Regions from separate parts of the Ensifer sp. ENS07 genome, predicted to be linked through region 2. Evidence: predicted binding sites of a transcription regulator. Region 2 holds the regulator's gene; each other region holds the start of a gene.
What was found. Region 2 encodes LexA, which represses DNA repair genes until DNA is damaged. Its sites were predicted from a motif close to TGTTCNNNNTGTGTTCNG; they were not measured.
Positions count from the first base shown of each region.

Region 1: a site for LexA is predicted at 1,892-1,909, ahead of dnaE (DNA polymerase III subunit alpha). Genes of this name have one in related genera too.
Region 3: a site for LexA is predicted at 5,114-5,131, ahead of IB277_RS10745 (ATP-dependent helicase). Genes of this name have one in related genera too.
Region 4: a site for LexA is predicted at 4,511-4,528, ahead of IB277_RS22850 (ATP-dependent helicase). Genes of this name have one in related genera too.

Region 1 is NZ_JACVBE010000001.1:902,182-910,406, forward strand. Features, by position in the region: gene IB277_RS04505 (lipoprotein-releasing ABC transporter permease subunit) at 1-466, shown strand, start outside; gene IB277_RS04510 (DUF5680 domain-containing protein) at 635-1,102, opposite strand; gene IB277_RS04515 (hypothetical protein) at 1,186-1,755, opposite strand; gene dnaE (DNA polymerase III subunit alpha) at 2,174-5,671, shown strand; gene IB277_RS04525 (L,D-transpeptidase family protein) at 5,781-7,010, opposite strand; gene IB277_RS04530 (DNA polymerase IV) at 7,150-8,225, opposite strand, start outside.
Region 2 is NZ_JACVBE010000001.1:1,321,421-1,326,871, forward strand. Features, by position in the region: gene IB277_RS06715 (hypothetical protein) at 136-429, shown strand; gene IB277_RS06720 (thermonuclease family protein) at 652-1,386, shown strand; tRNA gene IB277_RS06725 (tRNA-Cys) at 1,539-1,612, shown strand; gene IB277_RS06730 (hypothetical protein) at 1,810-2,151, shown strand; gene lexA (transcriptional repressor LexA) at 2,240-2,962, opposite strand; gene IB277_RS06740 (hypothetical protein) at 3,198-3,494, opposite strand; gene IB277_RS06745 (hypothetical protein) at 3,818-4,450, shown strand; gene IB277_RS06750 (hypothetical protein) at 4,577-5,170, shown strand.
Region 3 is NZ_JACVBE010000002.1:724,132-732,356, reverse strand. Features, by position in the region: gene IB277_RS10760 (cysteine hydrolase family protein) at 40-675, shown strand; gene IB277_RS10755 (GNAT family N-acetyltransferase) at 719-1,180, shown strand; gene IB277_RS10750 (adenylate/guanylate cyclase domain-containing protein) at 1,200-2,450, opposite strand; gene IB277_RS10745 (ATP-dependent helicase) at 2,606-5,071, opposite strand; gene IB277_RS10740 (carboxymuconolactone decarboxylase family protein) at 5,205-5,612, opposite strand; gene IB277_RS10735 (hypothetical protein) at 5,737-6,381, opposite strand; gene IB277_RS10730 (EthD family reductase) at 6,727-7,041, shown strand; gene IB277_RS10725 (cyclase family protein) at 7,193-8,014, opposite strand.
Region 4 is NZ_JACVBE010000008.1:68,267-76,491, reverse strand. Features, by position in the region: gene IB277_RS22870 (nitrate reductase) at 1-2,080, shown strand, start outside; gene cysG (siroheme synthase CysG) at 2,052-3,524, shown strand; gene IB277_RS22860 (hypothetical protein) at 3,518-3,832, shown strand; gene IB277_RS22855 (hypothetical protein) at 4,039-4,218, opposite strand; gene IB277_RS22850 (ATP-dependent helicase) at 4,594-6,663, shown strand; gene IB277_RS22845 (intracellular growth attenuator family protein) at 6,762-6,920, opposite strand; gene IB277_RS22840 (SRPBCC domain-containing protein) at 7,117-7,572, opposite strand; gene IB277_RS22835 (adenylate/guanylate cyclase domain-containing protein) at 7,742-8,225, shown strand, end outside.

The DNA of each region.
Region 1 (8,225 bases), 420 kb from region 2:
TTTCTTCTCGACGCTCGAGGTCCAGAGCAACGTGATGTTCATGATCCTGTCGCTGATCGTGCTGGTCGCGGCACTCAACATCATCTCCGGCCTGATCATGCTGGTGAAGGACAAGGGCAGCGACATCGCGATCCTGCGGACCATGGGCGCGACCTCCGGCTCTGTCATGCGCATCTTCTTCATGACCGGGGCTGCAATCGGCGTTGCCGGAACGGTCGCGGGCGTGGCGCTCGGCGTCGTCGTCTGCCTCAACATCGAATCCATCCGACAGTTCTTCTCCTGGATCTCCGGAACGACGCTGTTTAGCCCTGAGCTTTATTTCCTCAGCCAGCTTCCGGCCGACATGAACGCAGACGAGACTGCACTCGTCATCGTCATGGCGCTGACCCTTTCCTTCCTCGCCACGATCTTTCCGGCCTGGCGCGCCTCGCGCCTCGATCCGGTGCAAGCCTTGCGTTACGATTGACCCCACGCTGTGACTTGCAACGTCGTTTCTTGAATGAATGCGTGCGTCTGACACAGCGATTACCACCTTCGCCGGCCATCCGCGGCGTTTGGCGTCCAAAGCGCGCCGCGATCCATCAGATTCGCGAACCGCTGCGCCCTCTTGCGTCACTTGCCGCGGGCCTTGCCCTCAACGCCTGATCAGACCGCCGCGATAGTCGAGCTCGTAGGCTTCCTCGCCGTCGACGAAGATGACCTCATGCCCGGAAAAATGTGCGGTGTCGCCGCGGCTGTTGTCGATGTAGTAGCCATGGGTGTGTCGGAACTCCGTGCCGCCGAGGAAATGCCGCTTGTCGCGGTACATCGCCTGAAGCGCCGCCCTGATGACGACGCCTGCCTTTTCGCCGTTTATGAGGTCAGGACGGATGATCCGCCCGAAGTAGTTCATCGCCCAGTGCGGCTCGTCATTCTGCCACACGGTCTCCTGGCCTGCGAAATCGGTCCCGCCGAAATAGCTGTCGAGGTAGCTCCAGCTATCCCGCTCGTAGCCGATGTCGTGAGAACCCGGGCGTGACGACGGTCGCTGCCCGCCGCCGCCGACATAGGTTTTTGATTTGGCTTCAACGATGAATTCTCTGAGTGCTTCGAGCGCGGCCATGATTGTTCCTCATACGTTCGCGCCGGAGGATGTCGCGATCCGCTGAAGTTGTAAAGAACAAATAGAGAACAATCACCCGGTTATTACAGGCCGCACGCCTTCTGCCCGCGATCGTCGCTCCAGTCCTTGAGAAGGATGAGCTCGCCTTTCGCGGTGATTGGCTTGTCGTTCGAATTGCCCTTGCCCGTCAGCACGTTGAGGTCGCATTGCGCGGTGTTGTCCGGATCGAGCGTATCGTAGGACGAGTAGGTGTAGCCCGCCACGACGAAGTCGAAGTTGCGATAGGCGACCGTCAGCTTCTGTTCCCAGCGGTCGCGCCCGATGGCATCGTTCTGACTGGTGATGAGCAACGAGCCGCTCGGCAGCGCCTCGATCGACGGCGCTTGGCCGACGAGTTCGAACTGACCCCAGACCTTGTTCGGAATGGCCGACTTTAATGCCAGCGCGCCGTTGTCGCCGGTGAGGTAGAGATAGATGCCGTTGTCCTCGTCGCTGCCTTCGGCGGGTCGTACGATGAGCGCGAGATCCTGGCTCCCGTCCTTGTTCCAGTCGCCGGTCGCCGCCGAGACGATGCGGGCGGGGTCTATCGTCTCTGCTGCGGAGACGGTGGTCGGAAGCAGGATCAGCAAGGGGAGAATCAGGCGTGCAAGCATGTCGGAGCGCTCCGCGTGGTCGTTCCTCTTGATATGCGGGCGCCGCGCTTTCCTCAAGCGGCTTCGTCGTCAGTTAACCTGCATTCGGGCGCGATGTTAACCATCGTGAACAGAATGCCTGTGCACTGCTTGACGCGTGAACAAAAATGGAACAAAGTAAAAACATAACGGAAAAGGAGCCATGTTATGACTGATTTTGTTCGTGACCTCGCCGCCTTCGCGTCGATGAGCCTGTTCATCGCAAGCATCTCTTTCATTGCGCTCGGCCTCTGAAGGCGGGCGTCAACATCTTCTCTCAAGCACCTCCGCAAAGCGTCTCATCCCCGTTGAATAAGGGGGACGACATGCCAGGGGAATCTGGACATGACGGGCGATAAACGGGATATCCTTCCGACTGGACAGGAATCAGGGTGCGACAATGGCAGACGACAGCAAGGCAGCATCGAGTGAGGCGCTCGGCACGGATCCGCAGTTCGTGCATCTGCGCGTCCACTCTGCCTTCTCCTTGCTCGAAGGCGCTCTGCCGCTGAAGAAGGTCATCGGCAAGGCGGTCGCCGATAACCAGCCGGCGATCGGGATCGCCGACACCAACAATCTCTTCGCAGCCCTCGAATTCTCGCAGAAGGCAGCCGGTGACGGGCTGCAGCCGATCACCGGCTGCCAGCTGTCGATCGACATGGAGGACGAGACCGAGGGGGATCGGCGCGGCCATGGGCATCAGCTCGCCAAGCTGCCATCGATCGTGCTCATCGCCGCCACCGATGACGGCTATACGCGCCTCGTCGATCTCGTCAGCCGTGCCTATCTGAGCGGCGAGGGCAGCCAGGCGACGCGCATTACGCGCTCCTGGCTTGGCGAATGCGGCACCGAGGGCTTGATTGCGCTGACCGGCGCGTCCGGTGGCCCGGTGGATATCGCCATGAAGGCGGGCTCCACGGCGCTCGCCGAAGCGCGTCTCGAAGCCTTGCATGATCTCTTTGGCGATCGGCTCTATATCGAGCTGCAGCGCCACGGTGGCCATGACCGGCGGCACGAGAGCCGGATGATCGAGCTTGCCTACAAGTTCGATATTCCGCTTGTCGCCACCAACGAAGCCTTCTTCCCGTCGCCCTCCGACTATGAGGCGCATGACGCCCTGATGGCGGTAGCGCACAACGCCATGGTGTCGGACGACAGCCGGTTCCGCCTGACACCGGACCACTATCTGAAGAGCCGCAAAGAAATGGCGGCGCTGTTTGCCGATCTGCCCGAGGCACTGGAAAACACGATCGAGATCGCCCGGCGCTGCTCCTTCATGCTGAAGACCCGTGGGCCGATCCTGCCGCGCTTTACCGGCGCGACGGCGGATCCGGAGGAGGCCGAGCGCGCCGAGTCGGACGAACTGCGTCGCCAGGCGGAGGAGGGCCTCGAAGACCGTCTCGCGAGACTCGGTATGGCGCCCGGCTACACCCAAGAGGAATACCGCGAGCGCCTGGCCTTCGAATTGAGCGTCATCGAGCGCATGAAGTTCCCCGGCTACTTCCTGATCGTTGCCGACTTCATCAAATGGGCCAAGCAGCACGACATCCCCGTCGGGCCGGGCCGCGGCTCGGGCGCCGGCTCGCTTGTCGCCTATGCGCTGACGATCACCGACGTCGATCCGATGCGCTTCTCGCTGCTGTTCGAACGCTTCCTCAATCCCGAGCGCGTCTCGATGCCCGACTTCGACATCGACTTCTGCCAGGACCGGCGCGAAGAGGTGATCCGCTACGTGCAGCGCAAGTACGGTCGCGAACAGGTGGCGCAGATCATCACCTTCGGTTCGCTGCAGGCCCGTGCCGCCTTGCGCGACGTCGGTCGCGTGCTCGAAATGCCCTATGGTCAGGTCGACAAGATCTGCAAGCTGGTGCCCAACAACCCCGCCAACCCGACGCCGCTTTCCAAGGCGATCGAGGAGGAGCCGCGCCTGCAGGAAGAGGCCGAGAAGGAGCCGGTGGTCGCCCGCCTTCTCGATATCGCCCAGAAGATCGAAGGCCTTTACCGCCACGCCTCGACCCACGCCGCCGGTATCGTGATCGGCGACCGGCCGTTGTCGCAGCTGGTGCCGATGTATCGCGATCCGCGCTCCGACATGCCGGTCACCCAGTTCAACATGAAGTGGGTCGAGCAGGCCGGTCTCGTCAAGTTCGACTTCCTCGGCCTGAAGACGCTGACGGTGTTGAAGGTCGCGGTCGATTTCGTCAAGCAGCGCGGCATCGAGGTCGATCTCGCGAGCATCCCACTCGATGATCTGAAGACCTACGAGATGCTGTCGCGCGGCGAAACGGTCGGCGTGTTCCAGGTGGAAAGTGCCGGTATGCGCAAGGCGCTGATCGGCATGCGGCCCGACTGCATCGAGGACATCATCGCACTCGTGGCGCTCTATCGCCCAGGCCCGATGGAGAACATCCCGGTCTATAACGCCCGTAAGCATGGCGAGGAAGAGGTCGAGTCGATCCATCCGAAGATCGACCACCTGCTCAAGGAAACGCAGGGCGTTATCGTTTACCAGGAGCAGGTGATGCAGATCGCCCAGGTGCTCTCTGGCTACTCGCTCGGCGAGGCCGATCTTCTGCGCCGCGCCATGGGTAAGAAGATCAAGGAGGAGATGGACAAGCAGCGCGCCCGTTTCGTCGACGGCGCCGTCAAGAACGAGGTGTCGAAGCCGCAGGCCGACCTCATTTTCGACCTGCTCGCCAAGTTCGCCAACTACGGCTTCAACAAGTCGCACGCGGCGGCCTATGCGATCGTGTCCTATCAGACCGCCTACATGAAGGCGCACTATCCGGTGGAGTTCCTGGCGGCGTCGATGACGCTCGACATGTCCAACACCGAAAAGGTCAACGACTTCCGCCAGGATGCCAAGCGTCTGGGCATCGAGGTGATCGCCCCGTCGGTACAGACCTCGTTCCGGCACTTCCAGACGGGCGAAAGCCGCATCTATTACTCGCTTGCAGCGATCAAGGGCGTGGGCGAGTCAGCGGTCGAGCACATCGTCGAGGTTCGAGGCGACAAGGCCTTCGCAAGCCTCGAAGACTTCTGCCTCCGGATCGACCCCAAGCTGCTCAACCGTCGCGTTTTTGAAAGCCTGATTGCCGCCGGCGCCTTCGATTGCTTCGGCTACGACCGGGCGGAGCTGGTCGGCGGGCTCGATCGTATTCTCGGGTTTGCCCAGCGGGCTCAGGAAAACAAGACGAGCGGGCAGAGCGACATGTTCGGCGCAGGGGCGGCCACCGGGCCGGAGCGCATTGCGCTTCCGACCTACACGCCGTGGCTTGCCTCGGAAAAGCTGCACCGCGAGTTCCAGGTTCTGGGCTTCTATCTGTCTGCCCATCCGCTCGACACCTACAATGCGCTGCTCGCCAAGATGCGCGTGCAGACCTTCGGCGATTTCGCCGGCGCTGTGAAGAAGGGGGCGACGGCCGGAAGGCTCGCCGGAACCGTAACCTCGAAGCAGGAGCGCAAGACGCGCACCGGCAACAAGATGGGAATCATCGCCTTCTCGGATTCCTCCGGCCAGTTCGAGGCGGTACTGTTCTCCGAGATGCTGCACCAGTATCGAGACCTGCTAGAGCCCGGCAAGTCGCTGGTCATGACCGTGGCGGCGGAAGAGCGGCCGGAAGGCATCGGCCTGCGCATCCAGACGCTGCGGTCGCTCGAAGAAGAATCGCTGCAACTGCAGAAGGCGCTGCGCGTCTATGTGCGCGATTCCGGGCCGCTGAAGTCGATCGCCTCGCACCTCAACATGAAGGGCGACGGGCTCGTCTCCTTCGTCGTCATTAAGGACAATGGCCAGCGCGAGATCGAGGTTGAACTGAACGAGAAGTTCCGGATTTCGCCGGAGATCGCTGCAGCATTGCGCTCGGCGCCGGGCGTCATCGACGTCGAACTGGTGTAATCCGAGGCGGGGCTCCACTGAATTGCAGTGGAGCGGCGATTGAGCCGGCTTGGAACCTATCGACCCGCGGCGGGACGCTCGCCGGGTGCTTGTCTGCCGGTCTCGCAGATCAGTCGCCGGGACGTGTCCGAGTAATGGTGATGAAGTCGGTGCCCTGACCGGTCTCCAACCCGCTTTCCACATCGGCAATCGAGAGCGATGAGCCCTCGGCGAGCAACGTTTCCACGCGCTTGCGCACATCGTCGGAGATCGTCACGCGCGCCAGCGTGCGCTGGATGCCGTTATAGGCGAAGGGCTCGGCCTCCGTGGAGATGCCGAGCCGCTTCTTCGTCGAGGCGGGCAGGTGATTCTCGAGCGAGACGCCGAACCATTTGCCTTCGGCACCTTCTTCTTCATTGTGCCGGAACTGGAGGAAATGCGTTCCGAGCGCCTCTTCCGGCTTGTCGATCGTAAGCCCGGCTTCAAAGAGCGGCTTGAACCCTTGTCGCACGAGGATCTTGCCGTTTTGCGGCGGCGTACGTCCGGCCTTGCGAAGGAGCCTGTCGGTCAGGTCCGGTGTCAGCTTGCCGTCGCTGTCAATGCCTTCGCTTGCCTGGAAGGCACGCAGGGCCGCAATCGTCGCCGGCCCTGCATGGCCGTCGATCGCGCCCGGCGCGTAGCCGAGGAAATCCAGGGACGTCTGAACCTCGCGCATGGTGTCGCGGGTATCGCTTCGGGTGATCAGGATACGGATCGGCTCCTCGGTGGATCGCGCCGAATTGGCGCCGCCGGGCGGCTCCCGCATCGCCACTTCCACCGGCGCATCGCCGGCCTGGCTGATCGCCGGTCTGAGCGGCACGTCGGAAAGCGGCGGCTGGAGATCGATCGGGGCCGGGCGGAAGAGTAGGGCGCTCTTGACCTCCAAGGGCGTTATCTGCCGGTCGGAGATCAGCACGTGCACGCCGCGCTCGGTCAACTTGTAGAGCGAGGCAGCAAATTCACTCGGCAACCGCACGCAGCCATGGGACGCCGGATAGTCCGGCACATGGTTGGAGCCATGCAGAGCAATGCCCGACCAGGTGAGCCGCTGCATGAACGGCATCGGAGCGTTCGAATAGATGTTCGACTTGTGATGACGCCGCTTTTCCAGGATAGAAAAGATGCCCGATGGCGTCGTGTGGCCCGCCTTGCCGGTCGAGACCGGTGATGTCGCAATGACAGCGTCGCCGTCATAGACGACGAGCGATTGCTGATCTTTCGAGACGATGATCTGCAGCGGCCCGCGACTGCCTGCAAAGCCGGTAGCCGGCGACAAAAGCAGTGCGACGACGCTGGCGGTGAGAGCGAAACGCGATACCATACACTCAACCCAACACGTGACTTGGCGAACAAGCCTAGCCTTCAATCTTTAAGGAATTCATCCTGCTGTGTGGGCTGTCGGTCAAGGTTGCGTGATCGCTTTGCGAAGCGTGCCTGCTCGGGCAAGCACGCTTGCGGTCTCACGGATCGCGTTTTCTGGTGCCGAAAGTGTAGCCGGTTTCGACGCTCGCCTTGCCGAATTTGTCGCGCAGCTTGTTGATCGCGTCCTCGGCCGCAGCGCGCCTGGTGGCCGCGGGATCGACGAGATCGGGCGGATCGGCGAGATCCGGGGCGGAGAGATCGCTGACGCCGATGCCGATCAGCCGATACTTCGTTCCGTCCGCCTCTTTTTCGAGAAGTTGCAGGCCGATGCGGAAAATGCGGTCGGCAAGGCGGGTAGGGCTATCCAGGCGCCGGTTGCGGGTGCGGATCTTGAAGTCGGCGGTTTTGAGCTTGAGAACGACCGTCTGGCCGGCGAGTTCCGACTTTCGCAGCCGGTGGGCCACTTGCTCGCTGAGGCGCCGCAGATGCGTGACCAGGTCGTCATAGCGCGCGATATCGTCGTTGAACGTCGTCTCTGCGGAAACGCTCTTGGCTTCGCCGTCGATTTCGACCGCTCTTTCGTCGAGCCCGCGCGATAGGCGAAAGAGCCGCTGCCCCATGGTGCCATAGCGCCGCATCAGGTCGCCTTCCTCCATGGTCTGCAGTTGCCCGATCGTGCGCACGCCGTCACGCTCCAGCGTGGCGGCAAAGGCCTTGCCGACGCCCCAGATCAGGGTCACCGGCTTCTCGCGCAGGAACTCCAGCGCCTCGGCTTGGCCGATGACGGAAAAGCCGCGCGGTTTTTGCAGGTCGGACGCCACCTTGGCGAGAAACTTGCAGTAGGAGAGGCCGACCGAGACGGTGATGCCGATTTCCTGCTCGATCCGGCGGGCGAGCCGCGCGAGCGTGCGTGCCGGCGGATCGTGATGCAGCCGCTCCGTGCCGCTGAGTTCGAGGAAGGCTTCGTCGATCGACAGCGGCTGCACCAGCGGGGTCAGTTCCTGCATCAGCGTGCGCACCTCGCGGCCGACGCGGGCGTATTTCTCCATATTGGGCTTGATGACGATGGCCTGGGGGCAGGCTTCCAGCGCCTTGAACATCGGCATGGCCGAGCGCACGCCGTGAATGCGGGCGACGTAGCAGGCGGTGGAGACCACGCCGCGCTTGCCGCCGC
Region 2 (5,451 bases):
GCGCTTCAGAAGTGAGGCTGCTAATACGCATGCTTTTCTGATTTGCCAAGCGCTTTTTTCAAAAAAAATGACAAGTTCCGTTGCGAGGCTGTGGAGAAGTCCCCAATTGTGGGAAAACACGCCGGATAGGGAATGATGAATAAAAACAGGAAGCAGACGCATTTCGGCATTGATCCGCAAACACGACAAGTCGTGCTGGGAAAATGGCGTATCGCGTTGCCCGACTCGCCCCTGCTGCGGATCCTGCTGGGTTCGCTGCTGGTGTTTTGTGGTTTTCTCGGTTTCTTGCCCGTGCTGGGCTTCTGGATGATACCGTTGGGCCTGATCGTGCTTTCCCACGACATTCCCTCGGTTCGCCGCCGCCGTCGTCGTCTGGCCGTCTGGTGGGCGCGCTGGCGCGGGAAGGCCAACTCCTCGAACGGCTCCTGAGGCGGACGCCGATTTAACGATCTTGTTGTCGAGGGCAGGGCGGTCGGCAGTTTTCGGTTCCTCGCGGCCGTCCCGTAGCAATTCCGAATCTCTCAACAAGGGCCGTGGCCGCGCAGGCGAATGACCGGTTCCTCGCGGTCTTCCCCTCTGTTGGGGTGCCCTCGAAAACTTTTCGGCAACCCATCAAACGCATAATGCGGTCTCGAATCAGGATGGGGACCGATGGCCAAAGCCACTACGAAACGTCGACGCCGCAGTTCGGGCCGAAGCACCAGCAAACAGGGCGGCATGGCGCCGTGGTATCTGGCCGCAGCGCTCACCCTTGGCGGCGTCATGGCCCACGACCATCGCGCCGAGTTGCGGCACTGGCCGGTGGTTTCCGATGTCATGGCCTTTGCATCGCGATCGGAAACGAAGCCGAAGCCTCAGCGCGCGGTTCCTGAAGCGCAGGAGCGCGTTGCGCAGCAGGCGGATAGGCACAAACCAAATCCGAAGCCCAACCCGGCGACGAAGGTTGTCCTGGCCGCCCCGGTGCCGTCGGTGAATGTCGGCGTCACGCCGCCAACCCCTCTCGTGCGGCCGAATGAAGAGGTGAAGACGGCATCCATCCGTACCGATCAGTTCTATTTTTGCGGCATTCGCAACGACAACTGCGTGATCGATGGCGCGACCTTCGTCTTCCATGGCGAGACGATCCGCGTCGCCGATGTCGATGCACCGCGAATCCGCCAGGCAAGCTGCGACAAGGAGCGTTCGCGCGGCTTCTACGCCAAGCAGCGCCTGCGCGAATTGCTGAATGCAGGCGACTTCAGGCTGATCTCGGCGGGAGGGCGATCAGATGCCAAGGCCGGCGAGAAACTGCGCCTGGTCACCCGCGGTGACCAATCTCTTGGACGTGTACTCGTTTCCGAGGGGCTCGTGCGGCCGTGGGAAGGGCGCCCGACGCCCTGGTGCTGAGATCAGCTGGGAGACGATCGGCGGACATCGTCGATCGTTCTGTGGAAAGTATCCGTCCTGCAATTCGACGGCGCGTTTTTCAGAAAATGCCTCTTGCGGTTTTTCTGCAATCATTCTAAATCCGCGCCAACGCTTGGTTATCCGAGCTGTGAGGCCTCGTGGCGGAGTGGTGACGCAGAGGACTGCAAATCCTTGTACCCCGGTTCAATTCCGGGCGAGGCCTCCAAAAATCTCACCTCGTTAAATTTGGTTTGGCGTTCTGCCTTAGGGCAGCGCGGTAAAATTCGCGACACGTCCGCGCAAGCCACGTCTCCTATGCCTCCGTCGGATCTTATCGCTTCGGTGAATTCGGTAGAGGGGGAACGATGACTCCGCTGAGATCAACCGCATCGGTAGCGTCCGTCAACATTAAGAACGGAGGCAATGGCATCAATGAAAAAGAGACTGATCCTGACGGCGTTGGCGTGTTTTGCGGCGACCGCTATGGAGGCGCGCGCGGACGACCTGGTTTTCCAGCTGAAGAACAACACCGGCGCGGTACTGACGAATTTCTATACGTCGCCGGTCGGCGTCAATGAATGGGAAGACGATGTTTTCGGTCGGCAGGTCCTGAACCCCGGCGAGAGCATGGAGATCACCATTGCCGACGGGCGGGACGTCTGCAAATACGACATGCGATTCGAATTCGAGGAAGGCTCGGCCCTCGATACGACCGAGGACACGCAGGATCTCTGCGAACTCGGCGAATACACGATCCACGAATAAGCGATCTGGATTTCAGGTCGCCTTAAATGGAAAGAGCCTCGCCACTTTCAGTGGCGAGGCTCTTTTGATTCGGCGTTCTGCCTGGAATTCAATGGTAGCGGCGGATCAGCCCGACGAGCTTGCCCTGGATTTTCACGCGATCCGGTCCGAAAATGCGCGTCTCGTAGGCGGGGTTGGCCGCTTCGAGCGCAATCGACGCGCCCTTGCGACGGAAGCGCTTCAGCGTCGCTTCCTCGTCGTCCACGAGCGCCACGATGATGTCGCCGGGATTGGCCGAGTTGCCGTTGCGGATGATCACCGTGTCGCCATCGAAGATGCCGGCCTCGATCATCGAATCGCCCTTTACTTCGAGGGCGTAATGCTCGCCGCTGCCGATCATGTCGAGCGGAACGGTAATGTCATGGGTGTTGTTCTGGATCGCCGAGATCGGCACGCCGGCAGCGATGCGGCCCATCACCGGGACGGAAACAGACGTGCTTTCGGCGACCGGCGCCGGCTTCGGCGTGGCAGGAGCGGCGGCCGGCGGCTTTCCGAGGCTGCCCTCGATCACGCTCGGCGAGAAGCCTCTGCGCGGCTGTTGCTGGCCGGCGGCGTAGGCTTCCGGAAGCTTGATGACTTCGAGCGCGCGCGCCCGGTTCGGCAACCGGCGAATGAACCCGCGCTCTTCGAGCGCCGTGATCAAACGGTGAATGCCGGACTTCGACGCCAGGTCGAGCGCATCCTTCATTTCATCGAAAGACGGCGGTACGCCCGACTCCTTCATGCGTTCGTGGATGAACAGAAGCAATTCCTGTTGCTTGCGGGTCAGCATGGCACGTCGCTCCAGAGGCGTGAAACAAATCAAGAACAGACACTATCTGTTCCATATGTGTTCCGCAAGTGCCTAAAATTCCGTGAATTCAGGCAATTGGCTGCTTCTGTGGGGGCGATTGGTCACTTTTGCGGGAGCGGGGCGGTTTTCGGCGACGGTTGCGTCCCAAAACAGCGCCGGGCAGGCCGGTCGCGCGCGTGATTCGAACGAATCGCGGCTCTCTTCGCGGAGAGACTTAAGTCGCTTGCGAGGCCGAGCAGGCGTCTTCGAACTCCTTCACCGTTTCGGCGCTGTTGTCTTCCGGAAGCACTGCGTCGGCCGCATCGGTCGCAACGGGCGTATCGCCGTCATAAACGAAGGACTGGATGTAGAACGCGAGCGCGCCCTTCCAAACATTGCGTCCATCGATCTGATGGCACGGCACGGCCCGTTCGAAATCGGTCTGGAGTTCATCCACCGTCGCGGCACTGAGCTTGACGTCAGGCATATTGGGCGATGCGACTATCGAAGCGAGAAGCAGGGCGGCAAGCACGGTGATCGTCCACTTGATGAAGGGGTGGGACTACGGGTTGGTAAACGATGTGAACCGCGCTTTCGTTCCGAAGTCCAGCAAGCATGGCGATCACTCTGCCATGTTCAACAGCTCTTTGCCCGCAGGCTGTGGCTGATTTGCGCCAGCCGCTCCATCTCAACCTCGTCTCGGCCGTTCTTCATGGACCGGCGCGGAGAATGCATCGGAGCTGCCAGCTTTCGCATCGGGCCTGGGGCGCGCAAAAATCCCTGCGGGGAAGGGCCTTCACCGTCTCGACAGGCCTCTAAAAAAAGATAACTTTGCGTGGAAAGTGGGGTGGTTGCATGCATAGATTGTCGTTGGTGGTGCTCGGCCTGTTGCTCACGGCTGGAGCGGCGTCTGCCGAAGAAGGGCGTTCGAATATCTGGAAACGGATCAACGCCTGGACGGTGGGATCCGATCCTTCCCTGGGAGGCTCGTGTTACGCGGCGACGAGCTATGACGCCGGCGCTATCCTTCGTATCGGCTTTTATCCGCGGGGATCGACGAACCTGGCGTTTCTTTCGATCGGCAATGCCGAATGGAAATCCATCGAGCCGCAGCGGGAATACGATGTTGCCTTGCAGCTCGACCGTGGTCGTCAGTGGCCGGCCGTTGCGTTCGGTGTTGATCTGACCGGCGCCAAGGCCCTTGTCGTCAACTTTTCCAACACCGACTTCTTTACCGAGTTCGTTCGCAAGAACACCTTGGCGCTGGCCTTCGAGGGGCGCGTCGTCGCGAGCCTCAGCCTGCGTGATTCGATGAAGGCGGTAAGCGAGATGTTCAAGTGCCAGGAGGCGGTGAGCGCCTTGATCCCGAATGGCGATCAGGGAGCGGCGAACGATCCCTTTGCGGGCGCCGGTGGCAATGCGCCGAACAACGATCCCTTTGCCGGCGGCGGCCAGACCAAGTCATCGAAAGATCCTTTCGCCATGTGATGGGCAGTCCGCTTGCCGCGGAGAGGTGAATATTCCTAAAATATTGCCTGGGATCGGCTAGGCACCCTCGACAGCGATGCGGGGACCTATCAAAATGCGGGCAAACGGGGGTTTTGCATGCGTAGATTGCTGGTCGGATTGGTAAGCTGTCTGATCGCCGCGGGATCGGCCGCGGCTGAGGAGTCCGAAATCATCAAGTGGAAGGATGTCGACGGCTGGACCGTTGCTTCCGACACCTCGATGGAGGGCTCCTGCTTCATCTCGTCGGTATTCGACGGCGGGGTCACCTTGCGCCTTGGGTTCTATCCCAAGGGCTCCGAGTCGCCGCTCTATATGAGCTTCGCCAGCGACGACTGGAGGTCGCTCGAGGTCGGCAAAGAGTACGACCTGACCTTCCGCTTCGACAAGACCGATCCCTGGAGCGCTTCGGCGACCGCTGCCGGTGATGCGAGCGGAAAGTTTCTGTTCGTGAACGTCACCGACGCCGAGTTCCTGACGGGCTTCGTGCGCAAGCGGGCCTTGGCCATCGCGTTTGAAGATCGCGTCATCGCGAATCTCAGCCTGCGCGGCACCGGCCCGGCGGCCGACGAGCTGATGAAATGCCAGCGGGCGGTCGACGAGATTATCGCCGACGAGGGCCGCAAGTCCAAGGAGAAGAAAGCCGACCCGTTCAGTGCACCGAGCGAGAAGCGATCGGCGCGGGATCCGTTCAGCCTCTGAAAACAGGTGGCCACGGGATCGGGCAGCGTTTCGCGAAGGCCGGACGGTGGCTTAGCATGGTGGTGTCCCCAGAGAGACTCGAACTGGCGATCTGCTGATGACAAATCAGCCGCTGTTCCGATACCTCGGCAACCGGGCACCTACTGATCGTTTTGGTGGAGCCGAAGAACGCTAAAGCCTTGTTTCTAATAATCTTTTTCCGTGTCTTTTCAGGTAATTAATTTTGAGTAGCTGTTGCTAATAATGCCCTTTTGTGCCTAATTGTCCCTAGTTGTGAATAT
Region 3 (8,225 bases), on a different contig from region 2:
CGGGAGAGGGCGCCGGAGGAGGCGCCCGGAGGAGATGTCATGGCCGCGAAACTGGAAATCGGAAAGACGCTTGAGGATTTCTGCCGGCCGGAGCGGATGGCGCTCATCGTCTACGACATGCAGGTGGGGATTACCAATCAGGTCAAGAACGGCCCGGCGGTGCTTTCCAAGGTGCTGAAGGTGCTGGACGCTGCGCGGGCCGGCGGGTTTCCGGTGATCTTTCTCCGGCATCTGTCGATGCCGAGGCCGCTGATGGGCGCCTTCCAGCTACGCCAGGCGATGGCCTGGCAGCGGACAGACGATCCGGATGCGGTGCACCCCTGGTTTCTGCGCGGCACGCCGGGCTTCGAGCTGGTGCCAGAACTTGCGCCCCGTGACGACGAGGCGATCCTCGACAAGATCACGTTTTCCGCCTTCGAGGGCACGCCGCTCGCCATGATCCTGCGCGACCTCGGGCTTACTTCCTTCGCCATCTGCGGCATCGCCACGGAAATCGGCATCGACCCGACCGTGCGCCATGCGACCGATCTCGGCCTGGTGCCCGTCGTCGTGCGCGACGCCTGCGGGGCAGGCCACCACGAGGCCGGCGAGCGCGCGATGGAAAACATCGCCTTCATGGGCGATGCGATCATGACCGACGTTCAGGCAATCACCGCCGCGATGACCAAACACTAGGGGCCGCAGTGCCGCTCCATCCAATCGATCACAGGACCGACAAATGACCGACAAGCTTCACATCCGCCCGATAGCCCGGACCGACTACGAACAATGGCTGCCGCTCTGGGACGGCTACAACGCCTTCTACGGCCGCTCCGGCGAAACCGCGCTGGACCCGGCGATCACCGCCATGACCTGGTCGCGCTTTTTCGACGCCTACGAGCCGGTGCATGCGCTGGTGGCGGAGAGCGAAGGGCGGCTGATCGGGCTTACGCACTACCTCTTCCACCGCAGCACGACGATGATCCAGCCGAACTGCTACCTGCAGGACCTCTTCACCAATGCGGAAGCCCGCGGCAAGGGCGTCGGACGAGCGCTGATTGAGGGCGTCTATGATGCGGCACGTGCCGTCGGCGCGCCACGCGTCTACTGGATGACGCACGAGACCAACGAGACGGCGATGACACTTTACGACAAGGTGGCGGAGAAGTCGGGGTTTCTCGTTTATCGCAAGGCGGTCTGAGGGCTCTCCCTGCGGCTGCTTACGTCGCCGTGTGCGCGCGGATGCCAGGGACACATGCATCGGGATCCGGCATCCGCGTGGTCCAGATCTCGGTCGGGCCGAAGCCCTTGATGTCCTCGCGGCCAGAGCAAATGAACAGGAAAGACTCGCCTAGTCGCTGCCTGATTTCTGCGGTGGTGGTGATGCAGCCGGGCTTGCCGATCGCTTCCAGGCGCGCGGCAAGGTTCACGGGTGCACCCCAGATATCATAGGCGTATTTCGCTCGCCCAAGCACGCCAGCCGTTACCGATCCCGAGGCCATGCCAGCGCGCAGCTTGAGGACGACGCCATGGCGTTCGCCGATCTCGCGGGCCGCGGCGATGGCGCCGAAGCCGAACACTGCCGCCGCCTTCTCGGGCGTGGGGTGCCGGGCGGGCACGCCCGCCACCGCAAGATAGGCATCGCCGACGGTCTTGATCTTTTCGACACCGGTTGCTGCGGCCAGGCGATCGAACTCGCTGAAGAGCTCGTTGAGCAGGTTGACCGTCCGTTCCGGCCCCAGGCTGTTTGACAGGGCCACGAACTGGACGATGTCGATCAGGACAACAGTCGCATGCTCGAATTCGTCGATGATCGTTTCACGCTCGTTCCTCAGCAGGCGCGCCACGATCTCGTCCGGCATGATCGACGTCATCAGGCGGGCGAGCCGCCCCTGCGCCTCTCTCGCCATCTGGAAGGCATAGTAGATCGTTGCGAAGCACATGAGCGTGAGGGTGATGATCGACGACGAATGGAGGAGTTGCAGGAAACGGGTGTCGTCATAGACACCCGCCCGCGCCTGAGGAAACGCGATGGATGCGGCGATGACCGTGATTGCAGCCATGGCGCTGAGGACCGTCACCAGTGCGATGTTTTGAAACCCGAGGATCGCGAAGGCGACCGGCGTCACGCCGAGCAGCGTCAGCAGGACGCCGGAGTCCCGGCCGACATAGGAGGCGATCCAGACGAGGACCACCACACAGATACCGAATTCCCAAAGCCCTGACGCGACGCGGCCGAAGCGATGAAAAAGCGGAGTCATGGCTGCCGCGACGGCTAGCGCGAGATTGGCATAGACGAGGGGGATGAGGCTCGGCTCGCCATAGAGTGCGTAGATGAGCGCAAAGCTCGTGGTGGTGACGACGATCACACAGGCCGCGACATTCGCGACGAGGATGCCTTCACGGTCACCCTCCGCAACATTTGCGGCGCCCAGCTCCAGCAGGCTGCGAACAGCGCTCGTCCAGGACATGTCTCCACCCACTTTGCGTCGAGGGAGATCGGTACATGGTTTCGTTCAAACGCGAGAATTGTGCCCGCAATATTATTGCACTTCGCCGGTTGGCGCCATGAGATCGATGGTTGTGCAGTCCATAGGGAGTGCACGTGAGGAGGGCTTCGACCTCCTCACGCCTTCTCCACAAATCCATCCAGCACCCGCTTCTGGCCGGCGCGGTCGAAGTCGATGGTGAGCTTGTTGCCTTCGATGGCGGCGATGTTGCCGTTGCCGAACTTCATGTGGAAGACGCGGTCGCCGACCGAGAAACGCGAGGGTTCGGTGGCCGTCGATTTCGCCACCAGCTCGCCGTCGATCGTGCGGCCGCGCGGGCCGCTTTCGCCGTAGCCGATGCGCTCGACCGCATGGCCGGAGCGGGTGCCCCAGTTGTCGCGGGTGGCGTCGGAGCGGTGCTGCTGGGCGCGCTTCCAGCCGGGCGTGGAGTAGTTGTTCTGGAAGGGATCAGCCTTGTCGAAGCGCGACTGGCCGTAGCCGCCACGACCATAGCCGCCATAGGATTGTTCATTCTCGGCCACGTCCACATGGGCGAGCGGCAGCTCCTCGAGGAAGCGTGACGGCATGGTCGACTGCCAGAGGCCGTGGATGCGGCGGTTGGAGACGAACCAGATGTGGCAGCGATGCTTGGCGCGGGTGATGCCGACATAGGCGAGGCGCCGTTCTTCCTCAAGGCCGGAGCGGCCGCCCTCATCAAGCGCGCGCTGGTGCGGGAACAGGCCTTCCTCCCAGCCGGGCAGGAAGACGGTATCGAACTCCAGGCCCTTGGCCGAGTGCAGCGTCATGATCGAGACGGCATCGAGGTTCTCGTTCTGCTCGGCATCCATGACCAGAGCGACGTGTTCGAGGAAGCCGCGCAGGCTCTCGAAGGCTTCCATCGAGCGGATGAGTTCCTTCAGGTTTTCCAGCCGTCCGGGGGCTTCCGCCGTCTTGTCGTTCTGCCACATGGCCGTATAGCCGCTCTCGTCGAGGATCTGCTCGGCAAGCTCGGTGTGCACGGTCGTTTCAAGCAGGCTCTGCCAGCGGCGGAAATCGGTGACGACGTCGAACAGTGCCTTGCGCGCCTTCGGCTTCAGCTCGTCGGTCTCGATGATCTCGGAGGCCGCCGCCAGCATCGGGATGTCGCGGGCGCGGGCATAGTCGTGCAGCGTGCGCACGGTGGTGTCGCCAAGACCGCGCTTCGGCGTGTTGACGATGCGCTCGAAGGCCAGATCGTCGGCCGGCTGGCAGACGAGGCGGAAATAGGCCATGGCATCGCGGATTTCGAGGCGCTCGTAGAAGCGCGGGCCGCCGATGACGCGGTAGTTGAGGCCGAGCGTGACGAAGCGGTCTTCGAATTCGCGCATCTGGAACGAGGCGCGCACAAGGATCGCCATGTCGTTGAGCTTGTGGCTCTTGCGCTGCAACTGCTCGATCTCTTCGCCGACGGCGCGGGCTTCCTCTTCGGAATCCCAGGCGGCGTGCACCTGCACCTTCTCATCATCCGGATCGGTGCGGTCGGTAAAGAGCGTCTTGCCGAGGCGGCCCTCGTTGTGGGCGATCAGGTGACCGGCAGCGCCCAGAATGTGCTCGGTCGAGCGGTAGTTGCGCTCAAGCTTGATCACCTTGGCGCCCGGGAAATCCTTTTCGAAGCGCAGGATATTGTCCACTTCCGCGCCGCGCCAGCCATAGATCGACTGGTCGTCGTCGCCCACGCAGCAGACGTTCTGCGGTACGCCCTTGGGGCGCTGGGCAAGCAGCCGCAGCCACATGTACTGCGCCGTGTTGGTGTCCTGGTACTCGTCGACGAGAATGTAGCGGAACTTGTCGTGATAGTCCTTCAGCACATCCGCATGCATGCGGAAGATGCGGATCGGGTGCAAAAGAAGATCGCCGAAGTCGCAGGCGTTCAGCGTCAAGAGCCGGTTCTGGTAGGCAGCATAGAGTTCGCGGCCCTTGCCGTTGGCAAAGGCGCGGGCGTCTCCCTCGGGGATCTGGGCGGGATCGAGGCCCTTGTTCTTCCAGCCGTCGATCATGCCGGCAAACTGCTTGGCCGGCCAGCGCTTGTCGTCGATGCCTTCGGCCTGGATGAGCTGCTTGATCAGCCGCACCACGTCATCTGTGTCGAGAATGGTGAAATCGGAACGCAGGCCGACGAGCTCGGCGTGGCGGCGCAGCAGCTTGACGCCGATCGAGTGGAAGGTGCCGAGCCAGGGCATGCCTTCGACCGCATGGCCGACGAGCACGCCGATGCGCTCCTTCATCTCGCGTGCCGCCTTGTTGGTGAAGGTCACCGCCAGGATCTGCGAGGGAAAGGCGCGGTTGGTCGAAAGGATATGGGCGATGCGGGTCGTCAGCACCCGGGTCTTGCCGGTGCCGGCGCCGGCAAGCACGAGCACGGGGCCATCGAGCGTCTCGACCGCTTCGGACTGTTCCGGGTTGAGGCCGGAGAGATAGTCCGGGCGCGGCTGGGCGCGATCGCGCGCCGCCATGGCGCGCGCGGCGATGCCGCCCGTTGCCGGAATACCTGCGGGGGCGGGCTGCTGCTTGCGCGGCGCCGGCTCCTCGTCGAAGAAGGGAATATCGTCGAAACCACTCATCATGCGGCTCAATGTAGTGATTCGGTGGGGAAAGGCCAGAAAGGATGTTCTTCTTTTATTCCGTTTTCTGCGCCAGCCGCACCAAGCCTGTGGAAAGACAGGCGATTTCGAGACCGCTTATTCTTGGTCGCGCGGTCTATTCTTTTGTCTTGTCGAAGGCGGTATCCACAGGCACCTGCAGCGCCGTCGCCAACTGGTTGGTGCGTGCGGCAAGCGAGATCACCCTGAGCAGGTCCGCATGCTCGGCGTCGGTCATGCCTTTCGCCCTTGCCGCCGCCGTATGGGAATGGGCGCAGTAGCCGCAGCCATTGGTGACGGAGACGGCGATATAGAGCATCTCCTTGACCAGCGGATCGAGCGCCGAGGGCGTTGCCATCACCGCCTTCACGTCGCGCCAGGTCTGTTCCAGGAGCTCCGGATCGAAGGCGAGCCACAGCCACATATTGTTGATGAAGTCGGATTTGCGGGTGGTGCGAATGTCGTCGAACACGGCTTTGACACGCGGATCGGCTTCCGGGTTCTGAGGCGGGGATACGGTGCTCATGGGGCTCCTTCGCTGTTGTTCTCGGCGGTTGTGTGCGGGCCGGCCGGTCGCCTGAAGCGGTGACGATAGCCGACGTCGCGGCGATTGCCAGCGCTGCGTTTTGGGGAAGCCGTCGCCGATGCGTTCAGTTGGGGATTTCGTTGCAGGGCTGATTGTTCGAGCCGAAGGGTCCGGTCGTAAACAGCACGCCCTTGCTCGAGCCCTGATAGGCGTTGCCGTTCTGCGTGACGATGAAGACCCTGCGGCCGCAAAAGCCCGTCGGCTGCGCGGCAACCACGCGCGTCTGGCCACTGGCGTCAGTGACGGTCTTGGGGTTGCAGGCGCCATAGGGCGTGTCGGCCATGCGAACGGTTGCCGTCGAGCTGCGGCTGAGCGGCGCGGAACTGCCGGGTGGGTATGTGCCCGAAGCCGTGCCTGCAGCGGCCACGGTCGATTGCGTGATCTGAAAATCTGCCGTGCTGTCGTCGTAGCGGCACCGCTTGATGGCCCAGATCCAGACGGCAATGTCGCGCACACCGCTCTCGGGGTCTTCGGCCGAAGCCGCGATGGTGAGCGGCGCCAGGTCGGGAACACTTCGGCGGCGGTTGCAGCAGCTGCTGTCGTTGAAGACCGGGTCGGGATTGCCATGGTCATCCAGGATGCCGGTGATCTCGAGTTTCGTGGTCGGGCCGGTCTTGTCGTCCGCCTGGACAGTCACGGTCTGACACCCCGCAAGAAGCAGGCCCATGGAGACGAGCGCAAATGTCAGGCAAAATGCATGCGGCCCCATGACGACCCCCGCCATTGTCCGTACCGCTGCCCAAGATACTCCCGAAGACTTTTGCCCGCAAACAAGCGCCTTCCTTTGCCGCGCTCGATCAACCCCGCGGCATCGTTGCCGTCCACAAACGATGCGCGTCCTTCAGCACCTTCCTCTGTCGCTATCGCAACCTCGTCGAACGCTTCGTCAGCACTCAGGCACTTCCGTGCCGTCGTCACCGGCTTCGACAAGCACAGCGAAAACGACCTTGCTCTCGTCAAACTCGCTTCAGCCAAAACCTGGTTGTGCTCTATAGGTCGGTGACCTAGAAGAAGCCTCGAACGCTCGGAGCGGCGTTCAGGCAGGAGCCCGACCATGATCAAGATGAGCGTCTACTATCCGGCCGATGGCGGCTCGAAGTTCGATCACGACTACTACCGCACCCGCCACATGCCACTGATCCAGGAACGGCTCGGCGATGCCTGCCTGCGCTACGAGATCGATAAGGGCCTTGCGGGTCGCGAGCCTGGAAGCGCGCCGGGGTTCGTCGCGGCGTGCCACGTCTACTCGCCGAGCCTCGAGACATTCCAGGAGGCGTTAGGTCCCCACCGCGCCGAGATTGCCGCGGATGTCGCCAACTATACGGACATCGCGCCCATCGTGCAGATCAGCGAAGTCGTTGGAGGGTAGGGTGCTTTGGCGCACCATGATCCATGGTGACGCAGCCAGTGCGGAACTGGTCGACGATCGGGAACATGTGGTTGCCGTCGAAGCGTAAACGACCTTGCTCTCGTCAGGCTCGCTTCAGCCAAAACCTGGTTGTGCTCTATAGGCCGGGGGCCTAGGCCAGCGCGAAGACGCGGGCCGGGCCGCCGGTGCCGCCGCGGTGCTTCGGTGCGCCGAGGATGAGGGTTGCGCCCTTGACCGGCAGCTTGTCGAGATTGGCTGCTGCCTCCAGCCCCCAGCGACCCTCCGGCAGCCAGGCATAATGCGTGGCGAAATCGGGCGAGGGGCCATGGTCGAGCGACAGCGTATCGACGGCGATACCAGCCGCCTTGCTTTCCTCGATCAGATATTTGGCCGCCTCGACGTGGAAGCCGGGGAAATGCAGCTTGCCGCCGCCATCGGCATTGCGGAACTTGTCCGTGCCCAGATGCGCGCCCCAGCCCGACAGCATGGCGACGCAGGCGTTTTCCGGGATCTCGCCATTGGCGGCGACCCAGGCCTTGAGGTCGTCGGGCGTCACCTGCGCATCGGCATCGGCCTCAGCCTTCTTTCTGATATCGACAATCACCAGCGGCACCACCAGCTTGTCGACGGGCAGTTCGGCGACCGAGAGGCCATCGGCGGAGAAGTGCAGGGGCGCGTCGACATGGGTGCCGGTGTGTTCGTTCACCCGGAGCTCGAACATGTTGAACTTGTCTTTGGCGTAGTTGAACTTCTCCTCGCGGAAGAACTGCTGCTGGCCGAAGAAGGTCGGGAAATCTTCGTGCAACTCGTGGGTCAGGTCGGTGACGCTTGAATGCCCCTGCGCCAGCGCCGGCGGGGCCGCGCCCACGCTTGCGGCGGCAAGACCCGCGGTTCCGACCGCGGCGGCTTTGAAGAAGCTGCGGCGCGAGAGCATGCGCTCTTTCACCGTTTCCATGACACAGGCATCGCACATCGACTTCTCTCCCCCAAGAGGCCTGAAGACAGGCGCAAAGCCGGCCGAAACACGCTGCCGGCGGTTGCAGGATAGCGCAGTGTCGGCGGCTGTAAACGGTAATTCTCTAGTGAATTTCTGGACAAAGCTGCGAGGCGTCGAGCGAAGCCCCCGTGCGTCATCATCCCGCCAACAAATTCGCTTTTATTACAATTGCGTAATGATGGTATTC
Region 4 (8,225 bases), on a different contig from region 2:
CATCGATCCGCGCCGCACCATGACGGCCGATATCGCAGACCTGCATCTCGCGATCCGGCCCGACGCCGATGTGGCGCTCTTCGTCGGGCTGTTCTCACATCTGGTTTCCAGCAATGCCGTCGACCAGAACTATGTCGCGGCGCATACGGCCGGCTTCGGTGATACCTTGCTCGCAGCGGGCGGTGTTTCGTTCGACGACGTGCTCGAGCGGACCGGTCTTCCGGCGATGCAGTTGCGCGAATTCTACCGGCTGTTTTCGACAACCGAGAAGGTCGTGACCTGCTACAGCCAAGGCGTCAACCAGTCGTCTTCGGGCACCGACAAGGTCAACGCGATCCTCAACTGTCACCTTGCGACCGGCCGCATCGGCCGGCCGGGCATGGGGCCGTTCTCGCTGACGGGGCAGCCGAATGCGATGGGCGGCCGCGAGGTCGGCGGGCTTGCGAACATGCTCGCCGCACACATGGCGATCGAAGATGCCGGTGATCGCGATCGCGTCCAGCGCTTCTGGCGTTCGCCAAAGATTGCCGAAAATCCCGGGCTCAAGGCCGTCGATCTCTTCCGGGCGGTGGCAGACGGTCGCGTCAAGGCGCTCTGGATCATGGCAACGAACCCCGTCGTCTCGATGCCGGATGCCGACGCCGTCGAGGCCGCGATCAGGGCCTGTCCCTTCGTCGTGGTTTCCGACATCCTGAAAGAAACTGATACCGCCCGCCACGCGCATGTGCTGCTGCCGTCGCTCGGTTGGGGGGAAAAGAGCGGCACGGTCACCAATTCCGAACGCCGCATCTCGCGCCAGCGGGCGTTCCTCGCCGCACCGGGAGAAGCCCGGGCGGACTGGTGGCAACTGGCCGAGGTCGGTCGCCGCCTGGGCCATACCGATGCTTTCGCCTACGAAGCGCCCGCCGCGATCTTCCGCGAACATGCCGCGCTCTCGGCCTTCGAAAATGCCGGCAGCCGCGATTTCGACATTGGAGCCTATGCCGATCTTGCGCTTGAGGACTACGACGGGCTGACGCCCTTCCAGTGGCCCCAACGGGAAGGCCAGAAGCGCGCCGAAAGCCGTTTCTTTGCGGCGGGCAACTTCTATCACGCTGACGGCAGAGGCCGGTTCGTGGCCGTTCGCCCGGCAGAGACCGACCGCACCAATGCCGATTACCCGTTCACGCTCAACACCGGCCGCATCCGCGACCAGTGGCACACGATGACCCGCACAGGCAAAAGCGCGCGCCTCTCGGCCCATATCGCCGAACCGTTTGCGGAACTGCACCCGCGTGATGCGATGGAGATCGGCGTCGGCAACGCCGACCTTATCGAGATTGAAAGCCCTGAGGGCAAGGCGTTCGTGCGTGCGCTCATCACCGAGCGCCAGGCGCGCGGCAGCATCTTCGCGCCGATGCACTGGAACGACCAGTTTGCGGCGAAGGCACGCATCGATGTCCTCGTGCCGCCGATCACCGATCGTCTTTCCGGCCAGCCGGCATCGAAGAACATTGCGGTCGCCGCGCGAAAGTTCAAGGCGACGCACTACGCCTTCGCTGTCTCGCTGGCAAAGCCGGTCGATCCAGATGCTGCCTATTGGGCGCTGGCGAAGGCAGCTGGCGGCTGGCGATTGGAACTGGCTTTTGCCGAGCCGGTGGACGACTGGGCCGGCTGGTGCCGCCGCGTTCTTGCGATCCCGCAAGGCGTAGAGCCGCTCGGCTATGCGGATGCACAGACCGGCGACATCAGGCTCGCCTTCTTCGATGGTCCGCAGCTTCTCGCGGCCTTCTTCCTAGCGCGCGAACCGGTCGCCGTCGCGCGCAACTGGGCGATCGCACAACTCGGCGCTGACCACGCCAATCTGCGCAAGCGCTTCGCGCTCGTCGCGGGCCGTCCGGGGGCGGACAAGCCGGATCCCGGCGCCACCGTCTGCTCCTGCTTCGGTGTTGGCGTCAACCAGATCGTCGCGGCCGTACGCGGCGGTTGCCACAGCGTCGAGGCCGTCGGCGTGGCGCTCAATGCCGGAACCAATTGCGGCTCATGCCGCGCCGAAATCAGGGGGATCATCGATGGATGTCTTGCAGCAGCCGCAGAGTGACGGACCCGCCCGCATGGAGGCGCTCGCCAAGCTGCCCGTCTTCTGGGCGCTGGAGGGCCGGCGCGTCGTGGTGGCCGGTGCAACGGACGGAGCGATGTGGAAGGTCGAGCTTCTGGCCGCCTGCGGCGCCCGCGTCGACCTTTACGCTGAAGGGAACGACGAGGCGCTCGCGGCATTTGCCGGCCGTACCCCGCAACACCCCACCGCCAGCGTCACGCTAAACCGCCGGCACTGGGCGCCCGCCGATCTTGACGGTGCCGCGCTCGCCGTCGGCGATTGCGAGGACCAGGCGGAGGCGCGGGCATTCTTCGCCGCCGCCCGCGCGGCGGGCGTTCCGGTCAACGTCATCGACCAGCCGGACTTCTGCGAGTTCCAGTTCGGCTCGATCGTCAACCGCTCGCCCGTCATCGTTGCAATCTCGACCGATGGCGCCGCCCCGATCCTCGCCCAGACGATCCGCCGCAAGATCGAGACGCTGCTGCCGAAAAGCCTGAAGGCCTGGGCAGCGCTGGCCCAGTCTCTTCGTGGAGCGGTGAACCGCCGGATCGAACCCGGTCCCCGGCGGCGCCTCTTCTGGGAACGTTTTGCCGATCGCGTCTTTTCGACCATGGATACGCCGGAGGAGGGCGTAGGCGGGGTGCTTTTTGCTGATGCCGAAAGGCTCGCGGGAGCCCCCGCCATCGGTCACGTGACTTTGGTCGGCGCGGGACCGGGCGATGCCGAACTCCTGACGCTGAAGGCCGTGCGCGCGCTGCAAGCGGCCGATGTCATCCTTTTCGACGACCTCGTTTCTTCAGACGTGCTCGAACTCGCCCGGCGGGAGGCAAAGCGCATGCTCGTCGGAAAGCGCGGCGGCCGCGAAAGCTGCCGGCAGGAAGACATCAACGCCATGATGGTCAAGCTCGCCAAGGCTGGGAAACGCGTGGTGCGGCTGAAATCCGGCGACCCCATGGTTTTCGGCCGGGCCGGCGAGGAAATCGCCCATCTCGACCGCGAGAACATTCCCGTCGATGTTATCCCCGGCATCACTGCCGCAAGCGCCATGGCCTCCCGTCTCGGTCTGTCGCTGACCCATCGCGACTATGCCCAGTCGCTTCGGCTGGTGACCGGTCATTCCCGCCACGGCGGCCTGCCCGATGATGTCGACTGGGGAGGCATTGCCGATCCGCGCAGCACGGCGGTCTTTTACATGGGTGGCCGAACGGCGAGGCTGATTGCCGAAAAGCTTATCGGCGAAGGCCGTTCACCTGAAACACCGGCCGTGATCATGAGCGATGTCAGCCGTCCGACGGAACGCAGCTGGCGCGGCGCGCTCGCGACAATCCCCTTGGGCATAGCGGAGATCGGCTACGACAACCCGGTCCTCATCGCTGTCGGCGACGTGTTTTCGGCCCGAGACAAGCAGGCCGGATCGATCGAGTGCACTCTCGCAGGAGCATGCTGATGGGCATCTCCCTGGTGTTCATCGTTCTCGCCATCGGCCTCAGCTGGCCGCGTTTCAGGCTCATCTTCCTGGCTCAATCGAACGCTGCGCTGGCCGCAGCGCCCCTCACCATGGTTGCGAGTGCCGTGAACCTCTGCGCCATCGGCCTCGCTGTTGCAGAACACGGTCTGCTTTTCGGCGGATTGCTCATCGCCGGCGGTATGTTCTTCGCGAAAATAATGCAAGCCGTGCCTTCAACGCCGGGCATCTTGGCTTCAGCCCTGTGCCTTGCCGCCTACATCGAAATGACGATGACGGTCGTAGCGTGACGAGCTCAATGCTGCCCCTGAACAGACACCAGCGTCTGCTGACGCGCCAAGGGATATTCGAAGGCGTCGCCTCGTATCGACGTCCCGAATATCCCAAGGTCGCCACCGTAGGCTGGTTCTAAGCGCGCAGGCAGATCACGGCCATCCCCCAATTGAGGAATGAATGCCTGTACCGAACAAGTAAAGCCGCTGCCCCGCGGCCGACATCAGTCGACTGCCGTTTCCGATCCATCGCCGCTTTCGTCGAGTACGACCGTCTCGCCGAGCGGGGTCGCTGCAATTGACCTGATCTCTTGGGCGAGCGACGCCAGCTTGCGCGCAATCTCCTGCAATTCGGCGGTCGAGCCGGTGGCCTCGCAGGTATTTTCAACGCTCCGTTCGTCCATGTGCTCTTCCTCTTTCGAGTGGACGCAGGAGCGGAGCATATTTCTAATCTACTATATAAGGCCACAAGCCGTCGCGCGTTCTTCGTGCGGCGCACAGCCATAGGTATAGGCCGATCGATAAGCCGGCGATCACCCGCGACAGATCTCGATCCACGGCCGATTGGCCTTACCTGCAGCAATCAAGCCCATCGGCGATCTCGCAGGTCATCAAAACCTTGGAAGAGTGACATTCCGACGTTGCAGGAGCGAAAACTCGGCGACGTCAGGGTTTTCATCTGGATGCTAAATTGCTAGTTCTTTCTTTGTTCCTGCCCGTCTCTTGGATGCAAATCGATGCGGGCAGTGACTGAGTGCGACGAAAACGAACGGGAACGCATGAGCGCCGCCTATCTCGAAAAACTCAATGACCGCCAGCGTGAGGCGGTCGAGCACGGTATCGGCTTGCCGGAAGGACAGGTCGGCGGCCCGCTTCTCATCATCGCCGGTGCCGGCTCCGGCAAGACGAATACCCTCGCCCACCGCGTCGCGCATCTCATCGTCAACGGTGCCGATCCGCGCCGCATTCTGCTGATGACCTTTTCTCGACGCGCAGCAGCCGAGATGACCCGCCGGGTCGCGCGCATCTGCCGCCAGGTCCTTGGCGACAACGCTTCAGTCATGACGGACGCGCTCTCCTGGGCCGGCACCTTCCATGGCATCGGTGCCCGGATCCTGCGCATCTATGCCGAACAAATCGGTCTCGGCCTGGATTTTACGATCCACGACCGGGAGGACAGTGCCGACCTGATGAACCTCGTGCGCCACGAGCTCGGCTTCTCGAAGACGGAAAGCCGGTTTCCGACAAAGGGAACGTGCCTTTCGATCTATTCGCGCGTCGTGAACTCCGAAAGCTCGATTGGCGACGTATTGAAGTCGGCCTATCCCTGGGTCACCGGCTGGGACGAACAGCTCAAGGCGCTGTTTGCGGCTTACGTCGATGCCAAACAGGCGCAGAACGTGCTCGATTATGACGATCTCCTGCTCTACTGGGCGCAGATGGTTTCCGATCCGGAGCTTGCCGAAGATATCGGCGGACGCTTCGATCATGTTCTTGTCGACGAGTATCAGGACACCAACAGGCTGCAGGCGTCGATCCTGATGTCGCTCAGACCCGGCGGCCACGGATTGACGGTCGTTGGCGACGACGCCCAGTCGATCTATTCTTTCAGGGCTGCGACGGTTCGCAATATTCTCGATTTCCCGAACGCCTTTTCGCCCGAGCCTGCCGACGTCATCACCCTCGACCGGAACTACCGCTCGACGCAGCCGATCCTCGCCGCTGCGAACGGCGTGATCGGCCTGGCGCGGGAGCGATTTACCAAGAACCTCTGGACGGACAGGCAATCGGAGCAGCGCCCGTTGCTCGTCGCCGTCAAGGACGAAGCGGATCAGGCCGCCTACATCGTGGAGCAGGTTCTCGCTGGCCGCGAGATCGGTATCGCCTTGAAGCAGCAGGCGGTGCTTTTTCGCTCGTCCAATCACAGCGGAACGCTCGAAGTCGAACTCACCCGCCGCAACATTCCGTTCGTGAAATTCGGTGGCCTGAAGTTTCTCGACAGCGCCCATGTGAAGGACCTGCTCGCAGTCCTGCGCTTCGCGCAGAACCCGCGTGATCGCGTCGCAGGTTTCCGGTTGCTGCAGATGCTGCCCGGTATTGGCCCGCAGACCGCTGGAAAGATCCTCGATGCGATCGCCGCCGATCCGGAACCGCTCGCGGCTCTTGCTGAGATCCCGCCTCCCGCCAAGACCGGCGAGAACTGGACCGGCTTCGTCGACCTGGTGTCCGGTCTGCGACGGGCCGAGCCCGGATGGCCGCAGGAGATTGGCGCTGCGCGCGCCTGGTATGAGCCCCATCTTGACCGGATCCATGAAGACGCCGACACGCGCAAGGCCGACCTGCTGCAGCTCGAGCAGATTGCCGGCGGCTACCAGAACCGCGAACGTTTCCTGACCGAGCTGACCCTTGACCCGCCCGATGCCACGAGCGACCAGGCGGGCGTGCCGCTGCTCGACGAGGACTATCTGATCCTGTCGACCATCCATTCGGCGAAGGGCCAGGAATGGCGCTCGGTCTTCATGCTCAACGTCGTCGACGGCTGCATTCCGTCCGATCTCGGCGTGGGCACAACTGCCGAACTCGAAGAGGAGCGGCGGCTGCTCTATGTCGGCATGACACGGGCACGCGATCATCTCTCCCTGGTGACGCCGCAGCGCTTCTTCACCCACGGCCAGAACGCCCAGGGCGACCGGCATGTCTACGCCTCGCGAACCCGCTTCATCCCGGCGACATTGCTTCAGTTTTTCGAGACGACGAGCTGGCCGAAGATCTCGGCAAGCGCCAGCGAGCGAAGCGCCAAGCAGATCCGCATCGACGTCGGCGCCCGCATGCGCTCCATGTGGAAGTGAGCGAAGGCGGTGGCGAGCTCGCGAATTGTGCGCTCGTGTCTGCAGACAGACCAAGCGAGGAGCGCGTGCCGCTCGCCAACCGCCGGTCTGTAGCGTTGTTAGCCTGGCAAGCTCGGCGGCGCGATAAACTGATAGTACGACCACACCGCAACCAAGGCGGCTATCAGTGCCAGCCAAATCAACGCCTTCCGCGGCACAGGGCTGGCCTCCTTCTTCGGCTTTGGTCGTTCAAATTTGATGATGTTGTTGTCGTCCATTCGCTCCCATCCCGACTAAACTCATACATGTCCCGGTGCGTTCAGCCAGCGCACCGCAACGACATATGCCGCCTAACGTCCTGATTTGGCATCAATAAGATGTGAACGCAGGTTCGCGCCAATCCCAAGCAACATGGCATTCCAGCGCCGTCGTCAAGCCTTCAGGACCAGTCGTGGCAAGCAAGGGACGTCTGCATCAAGCCGCGCCGTCGCGGCCGAGCCAGGGATCGGGGCCTGGATCGCGGCCCGACGCAACCTGGCCCAGCCGCTCCAGATAATGCGCCCAGCCTTCCGCATGGCCGGCGCATTGTTCGGCGCTGGGCAGACCCGTTTGCGTAAGGCGCAGCAATGTTCCGGGCGGCTGCTCGATCAGGTCGCTCTCGATCAGGCTCGAGCCGGGCGGGACAATGTCGCTGCCTTCCCAGCCGAAGCTATAGGCGAGCCGATGCACCGGCACGACCTCGCGGAAAGACCCGCGGGCAAAACGGGCCCCGGTCACGTTGACGAGATAGAGACCGCCGGGCTCCGCCTTGGTGTCGGCCTCCGTTCCCATCCAGCGCAGGATCTTTTCCGGGTCGGTCAAAAGAGCGAACACTGCGGCGGGTGGCGCCGGAATATGCGCTTCGCGGCGGACGACGAGGGCTTCTGGCATCGGTCTTCCCTTTGCTGATTGGCCTGCCTGCGGCTTGAGAGTCCTTCTGCAGGCTGCCGCAATCATAGACCGCCGGGGCGGACGGCGCCACCGTCCGCCCCTGACTTGCGCGCAGCGCGGCGGCGGGAAAGGGCTTGTCCATAGGGCGCTCGACCCTATCCTCTTCGGCATGGATTTGTCCGCCTCCCTTGCCTGGCTCGTGGACGAGGCAAGCGCCTCGCAGGAGCCAGACCGATTCCTGTCCGACCTTGGCCGCCAGCTCGTCGCCGACGGTCTGCCGCTCTCGGGCGGCGCGCTTACGCTCGCCGTGCCGCATCCGATCATCGCCCGCCGCACCTGGCTTTGGCGAGCCGAGACCGGCGTGGTGATCGAGAGCCTGGGCTTTGCCGGCGCCGTCTCCGACCGGGCGGGAGAGGAGTGGCTGGCCGGGCTCGGGCCACTGCTGCAACAATCGACCGGTTCGGGGAATGAACGCGCGTCGCTCGGCTGGGCCGGGACGCGCCCGTTCGGCCCGGAAGAGACGGCGCGGCTTGGTGATGTCGCGCGCTTTGCCGTCGCGCCCTTGGCGGTTCTTGCCGAGCGGGCCGCGCTCACCGCTCTGCTCGACGCCTATCTCGGCCGCCGCAGCGCCGCCCGTGTCCGCGCCGGAGCGC